3 regions of the Serratia sp. AS12 genome follow, and region 1 is predicted to be linked to each of the others. Evidence: predicted binding sites of a transcription regulator. Region 1 holds the regulator's gene; each other region holds the start of a gene.
What was found. The regulator ArgR, encoded in region 1, controls arginine synthesis, uptake and breakdown. The targets are predictions, from matches to a motif close to ANTGAATAAAAATACANT.
Positions count from the first base shown of each region.

Region 1 (2,277 bases):
GCTTTAGCGCCTTGTTTATCGGCTTTGTCGGACAGCGCCTGACGAATATCCGAAGGTGCACCGGCGACGCCATTGGCGGTGATGGTGCCGACAGACTGAAGATCGCCGGCCTGATCGTTGGTGATCAGCGTAGCGGCTGAAGCGCCGAACGAAAGGGCAGACATCAGGCTAATTGCAGCGAGGGTAATTTTCATGTTCATGGTCGTGGGTCCTGTTGCGATAACAGCCAGGAAGGGCTTTACAGCGTTTATTATTCTTGAAAGCTGTTATCGGTAATGCTGGTTTCCAGAGATTTATTGCCCGTTGCCGGGTAATGCCGGGTCTTATTTATAGATTTCAGCCGTAGCGTGGTAGTTGCCTTCGTTACGTGCTTCGATCACACGGTAAGCGGTCGCACCACGGGCATCGGCTTTTTCAGACAGCGCCTGACGGATGTCTGAAGGGGTGCCGGCAATGCCGCTGACGGTAATGGTGCCTGCGGACTGCAGTTTTGCTGCCTGATCTGCATCAACGGATTGTGCTGCAAATGCACCAAAGGAAAGCACAGATAGGAGGCTTAGTGTTGCAACTGTAGCTTTAATTTTCATGATCTCACCTTATCGTATTCTTTTATCAGTTCCAATGAACTGTGATTTACGTCACGGAAATGAGTATACATCTAGTAACTCTAAAAATTAATAGCTGGCTAACAGTTTCTAGTGAAACTTTATTATGGCGCCTCTTATTTTTAATAACCATATGGAATAAAAATCGCTCATAAAACGATCTTTTGATGTTAAATTTATGTAATTTCAATAAGGTAAGTGTCTTTGACCAAACGTGCGGAAGCGTGCAGCAGCTATCGCTGGCTTTGTATAAATGTCATTGGAATGTGTCGCAACAAGGCGGAAATCGGGTTTTAAACGTGGTAGGGCGTGAGGGAAAGGTAAAGACAGGGTTAAAGAAGCGCTAACAAAACGCGACCGTCAGCCGCATTTTGTTAGCGTTGAGCATCATAACTCTTGTTCGAACAGCGACAGGATGGCTTCGTACAGTTGGCGAGCGGTAAAGCTGCTGGCCGGGGTAACGAAAATGGTGTCGTCACCGGCGATGGTGCCGAGTATGCCCTCGGATTTACCCAGGGAATCCAGCAGGCGGGCGATCAGCTGTGCGGCGCCGGGGCTGGTATGAATGACCACTACGGCATCGTTATGATCGACATCCAGCACCAAATTCTTCAGTGGGCTGGTGGTGGTCGGCACGCCGAGTTCGGCCGGAAGGCAATACACCATTTCCATTTTGGCATTGCGGGTACGCACCGCGCCAAACTTGGTCAGCATGCGCGATACTTTGGATTGGTTGATGTTTTCGAAGCCTTCTTCTTGCAGCGCCAAAACGATCTCGCCTTGAGAACTGAATTTTTCTTCTTTCAATAACGCTTTAAACGCCTTGATCAGATCTTCCTGCTTTGCGGGATTACGCATTTTGCACCGTGGAATGTTGACAATAGAAGTGATTATTATGCATATAAATGAATTTTTATGCAATAAAAGGACGTCCGAAGACAACAATGCTGCCCGGACAATGAGGAAAGGGCGGGATTTTAACAAAATCCGTACCCCATGAATATGCCCTTTCAGCGACCGAAAAAGCGGCCTGTGGCGGTAAAGAAAATGTTATTAAAATGATGTTGTTCTGATGTTGTGTAAGGGTGTAATGTAACCGCCGGTTAACTTGCTTGTGAATAACCTCGCACTATTTTTGATTAATGTGCGCTATGCCCTTAATGTGTAAGCCATTTAATTTAAAATGAGCGCGACATCGGCTGTTTTATTGCGCCAGCTCCCAAACAGACTGTTAAGAGATTGTTTTTAAAGGTGTAATAATTTAAGGTCCGTAACCAACATATTCACGGTGCTTTATATATTTAAGATAATAAAGGAGTATAGGATGAAAGTTGCAGTTCTCGGTGCTGCTGGCGGTATCGGCCAGGCCCTCGCCCTTCTACTCAAAACCCAGCTTCCTTCAGGTTCTGAACTCTCTCTCTACGACATTGCCCCCGTTACCCCAGGCGTTGCCGTCGACTTAAGCCACATCCCTACCGCAGTTAAAATCAAAGGCTTCAGCGGCGAAGATGCTACTCCAGCTCTGCATGGTGCCGACGTAGTGCTGATTTCTGCTGGCGTTGCGCGTAAACCTGGTATGGATCGTTCAGATCTGTTCAATGTCAACGCAGGCATCGTGCGTAATCTGATCCAGCAAGTGGCAACAACCTGCCCGAAAGCTTGCATCGGCATT
Region 1 covers NC_015566.1:455,493-457,769, forward strand. Annotated here, with positions in the region: gene yhcN (peroxide/acid stress response protein YhcN) at 1-200, opposite strand, end outside; gene yhcN (peroxide/acid stress response protein YhcN) at 324-587, opposite strand; gene argR (transcriptional regulator ArgR) at 993-1,463, opposite strand; gene mdh (malate dehydrogenase) at 1,930-2,277, shown strand, end outside.

Region 2 (2,277 bases), 620 kb from region 1:
GCCCAGCAGGGTATTGAGCAACACCGGTGAACCCGGCTGCGCGTTGCCTACATGGCCCAGCGCCGGATCGAGTTGGGTCACGGAAACGCTGCCGCCGTCCGCCAGGCTCAAGCCCACCGCATTGATCTGGTGCTTGATGGCCCATGCCAGCAGGGTCTTGTTGGCAGTACCGGCCAGCGCGCCGGTAATGATGTCGATCTGGTCAGCAGGAGTTACCCGCAGACCGTTTTTCTTCACCACCGGCAGAGAAAGTTGTTTCATCAGCTCATCCACCAGGCAACCGCCGCCGTGAACGATAACCAGCGGGCGCTGATGCTGCTGACGGTAGCTGTCCAGGGCGGTGAATAAACGCTCCAACGCCTCTTCACTGTCTAATAACACGCCACCTAACTTGATAATTAACGGGTTCATCGCTGTTTACATCCCACGCTGGTTATTCATTAAAGTAATGACTGGGTTTCCGGGAACCCAAAACGGATATTCAGGCATTGCACCGCCTGAGCGGCCGCGCCTTTCAACAGGTTGTCTTCTGCCGCTACGGCGATCAGGTGTTCACCCTGAACGGCAAAGCCGATATCGCAGAACGGCAGGCCCACCACCGCTTTCAATGCCGGCACGCCTTTGTCGTACAGCCGCACCAGCGGTTTGTCGTCATAGGCGGCGTGATAAGCTGCGGCCACGTCCTGCGCGGTAACGCCGGCTTTCAAACGGCAGGTGATGGTTTCAAGAATACCACGCGGGAAGTTACCCAAATGTGGCGTGAAGATGACCGGTACCCCCAGATGCGCAACGATTTCCGGGTGATGACGGTGGTTGAAGATGCCGTACGGTTGCAAGCTCACTTCACAGAAGCTGGTGGTCACGCTGGCTTTGCGGCCCGCGCCGCTGACGCCGCTGGTGGCGTTGATGACCGGCCATTGGTCAGGGTTCAGCAACTGTTGATCGATCAAGGGTTTCAGCGCCAGCTGCGCCGCCGTCGGGTAGCAGCCCGGTACGGCGATCAGTTGCGCCTGTTTGATTTTTTCGCTCTGCCACTCCGCCAGGCCATATACCGCCTGATCCAGCAGTTCAGGATGCTGATGCTCGAAACCGTAGTACTGGGTATAGAAACCGGCATCTTTCACGCGGAACGCACCGGACAGATCGAACACCACACAGCCCGCAGCCAGGAACAAAGGCGCGATATCGTGGCTGACCTCGTGCGCCGTGGCCAGGAACACCACGTCGATACCATCGGCGGCGGCGGCCACGTCAACCAGCGGTTGTAACGGCAGATCGACGATGCCTTTTAACTGGGGATGCAAATCAGAAAGCAATTTTCCTGCATCTGCACTTTGCGCTGAAACCGCTAATGCGGTTATGTTCATATGTGGGTGACGATTCAGGTAGGCCGTGAGCTCCGCTCCGGCGTAACCGCTGGCACCAACGATCAGCGTATTCAACATGTGGCCTTTCACCTTCTTGGCTTACGAGTGGTCATATTCGACTCAGGTAACCGGGCTCACCAGCGTTGTTTCGCCGTTCACCCACGTGGTCGAGCGTTGATGTTTTTATAATCATCCGGGAATCGGGTTCCCTTACGCTCTAGCTTACTGTATTTTTATTCAAAATAAATGCATGAATATTGATACTACCCTAACCAAAGGCTGTCAACAGTGAAGATGAAATTACCTCCATTTATTGAGCTGTACCGGGCGTTGATCGCCACTCCGTCGATCAGTGCCACCGATGGCGCCCTCGATCAGAGTAATGAAGCGTTAATCAACTTGCTGGCCGGATGGTTTGCCGATTTGGGCTTCCGCGTCGACGTACAGCCGGTGCCCGATACCCGCAACAAATTCAACCTGCTCGCCAGCATCGGTGAAGGCAGCGGCGGCCTGCTTTTGGCGGGCCACACCGACACCGTACCTTATGACGAAGGCCGTTGGACACGCGATCCCTTCACCCTGACCGAGCACGACAATAAGCTGTACGGTCTGGGTACTGCGGACATGAAAGGCTTCTTTGCCTTTATTCTGGATGCCGTGCGCGACATCGATGCCGGCAAACTGACCAAGCCGCTGTACATTCTGGCCACCGCAGATGAAGAAACGACGATGGCCGGCGCACGTTATTTCGCCGCCTCGACCGCCATCCGCCCGGATTTCGCCATTATCGGCGAGCCCACCTCACTGCAACCGGTGCGCGCGCACAAAGGGCATATGGCCAACGCCATCCGCATTGTCGGCCAGTCCGGCCACTCGAGCGACCCGGCGCGCGGCGTCAACGCCATCGATT
Region 2 covers NC_015566.1:5,277,266-5,279,542, forward strand. Annotated here, with positions in the region: gene argB (acetylglutamate kinase) at 1-411, opposite strand, end outside; gene argC (N-acetyl-gamma-glutamyl-phosphate reductase) at 441-1,445, opposite strand; gene argE (acetylornithine deacetylase) at 1,662-2,277, shown strand, end outside.
Region 2: the regulator ArgR is predicted to act here: its motif matches at 1,592-1,609, upstream of argC (N-acetyl-gamma-glutamyl-phosphate reductase).

Region 3 (2,277 bases), 1.6 Mb from region 1:
ATTGGCGAAATACGCCTTGATACCCGCCAAAATAGATTCCGCCACCTGCTGTTGGAAATGGCTGGTCCGCAGCTTACGCTCTTCTTCAATATTGCTGATAAACGCCGTCTCAACCAGGATAGAAGGGATGTCAGGGGCTTTTAACACCGCAAAACCCGCCTGATCGACGCGATTCTTATGCAAACGGTTAATTTTGCCCATTCGGTTCAGCACTTCCTTGCCGAATTTCAGGCTGTCGTTGATGGTCGCAGTTTGGATCAGATCAAACATGGTGTGATCCAGATAGCGATCGCCGCTTTTGCTTACGCCACCGATTTGGTCCGATTCGTTCTGAGTTTGCGCCAGGAATTTCGCTGCCGAACTGGTGGCGCCCTTGGTCGATAGCGCAAATACCGAAGATCCGCGCGCAGCCTGGCTGGTAAAAGCATCGGCATGGATGGAAACGAACAGATCGGCACGCTGCTTGCGCGCCTTCGCCACCCTCACCTTCAGCGGAATGAACACATCTTCATTGCGCGTCATAAACACTTTCATATTCGGCTCGCGCTTGATTAACGCGCTCAGTTTGCGGGCGATCTGCAACACGATGTCCTTCTCGCGCGTTTTGAATTTGCCGATCGCCCCCGGATCCTCGCCGCCATGGCCAGGATCCAGCATGATGACAATCGGACGATCGCGTCCCGCCTTGCCGGCCTGCGGCGCCTCGGCCGGCAAAGTGCGTTCGAGATCGCCCTTGTTGTAATCTTCCAGTAATGCCAATAGCGGATCATAGTCTTCGCCAGTGCCGCCCTTGCTGGGATACAGATCCATCACCAGACGATTGCGATATTCCGGTACCGGCGGCAGAGTAAACATATGAGGGCTGACGCTCTGCTTAAGTTCCAGCACCAGCCGAACGGTGTTTTGATCAAACTGACCGACGCGCGCCTGTTTCAAATAGGGATCGTCAGCGCGAACCTGGCCGACAATGCCCTTCAATACGCTATTGAGATGCACCCCTTCGATATCCACCACCACGCGATCGGGATTGGTCAGCGCAAACTGTTTATATTTCAGTTCGGTGTTTGATTCGAGCGTCACGCGGGTATAAGTAGAAGAAGGCCAGACACGCACGGCAATCACGTGCGATGATGCGGCGAAGCCTATGCGACTCACACTCAGCAACCAACTTGCGGCAACCCCCTGCAATATACGACGGCGGCCCAGATTGTGATTTGAGTTTGGCATGCGACTCCGGTAGTGATAACAGGTTAAAACAGATGAAAAAAACGCCGATAAAACGGGAATGGCAAAAACTTTAACGAATCCTCCCGGCGCTGTCATCAGAAAATCTTTCCAAGGTTTTTCAATTTATTAACCAATTAGCCCCTTCCGCAAATAAATACAGACAATTTCCCGCTTGCCATTGGGGCAATAAAAGAATAAAAATACAAAAATATCGTATAAATATGCAAAAGAGGTTTTGCCGTGAAGGAACGTAGTACCGAGCTTGTTCAAGGATTCCGTCACTCAGTTCCCTATATCAACGCCCACCGCGGCAAGACGTTTGTCGTCATGCTTGGGGGAGAAGCCATAGAGCATGAGAATTTTTCCAACATCGTCAACGATATCGGGCTGCTGCATAGCCTGGGGATTCGTTTGGTGGTGGTCTATGGCGCACGGCCGCAGATCGACAGCAATCTGGCGCAGCATAACTACGAACCTATTTATCACAAGCATACCCGGGTCACCGACGCCCACACGCTTGAGCTGGTTAAGCAGGCGGCGGGCCTGCTGCAACTGGACATCACTGCACGGCTGTCGATGAGCCTCAACAATACGCCACTGCAGGGCGCGCATATCAACGTGGTCAGCGGCAATTTTATCATTGCCCAGCCGTTAGGGATTGATGATGGCGTGGATTACTGCCACAGCGGCCGTATTCGCCGTATTGATGAAGAAGCGATCCACCGTCAACTCGACAGTAACGCTATCGTGCTGATCGGTCCGGTCGCCGTTTCCGTTACCGGCGAAAGCTTTAACCTGACGTCAGAAGAAGTGGCGACCCAGTTGGCCATCAAGCTGAAGGCGGAAAAAATGATCGGGTTCTGCTCATCGCAGGGCGTCACCGATCAGGAAGGCAATATCATTTCCGAGCTGTTCCCCAATGATGCGCAGAAACGTATCGAAGAACGCGAAGCCAGCGGCGATTACCATTCAGGCACCGTACGTTTTCTGCGCGGTGCGGTGAAAGCCTGCCGCAGCGGCGTGCGCCGCAGCCACCTGATCAGCTATCAG
Region 3 covers NC_015566.1:4,272,453-4,274,729, forward strand. Annotated here, with positions in the region: gene amiC (N-acetylmuramoyl-L-alanine amidase AmiC) at 1-1,227, opposite strand, end outside; gene argA (amino-acid N-acetyltransferase) at 1,468-2,277, shown strand, end outside.
Region 3: the regulator ArgR is predicted to act here: its motif matches at 1,417-1,434, upstream of argA (amino-acid N-acetyltransferase).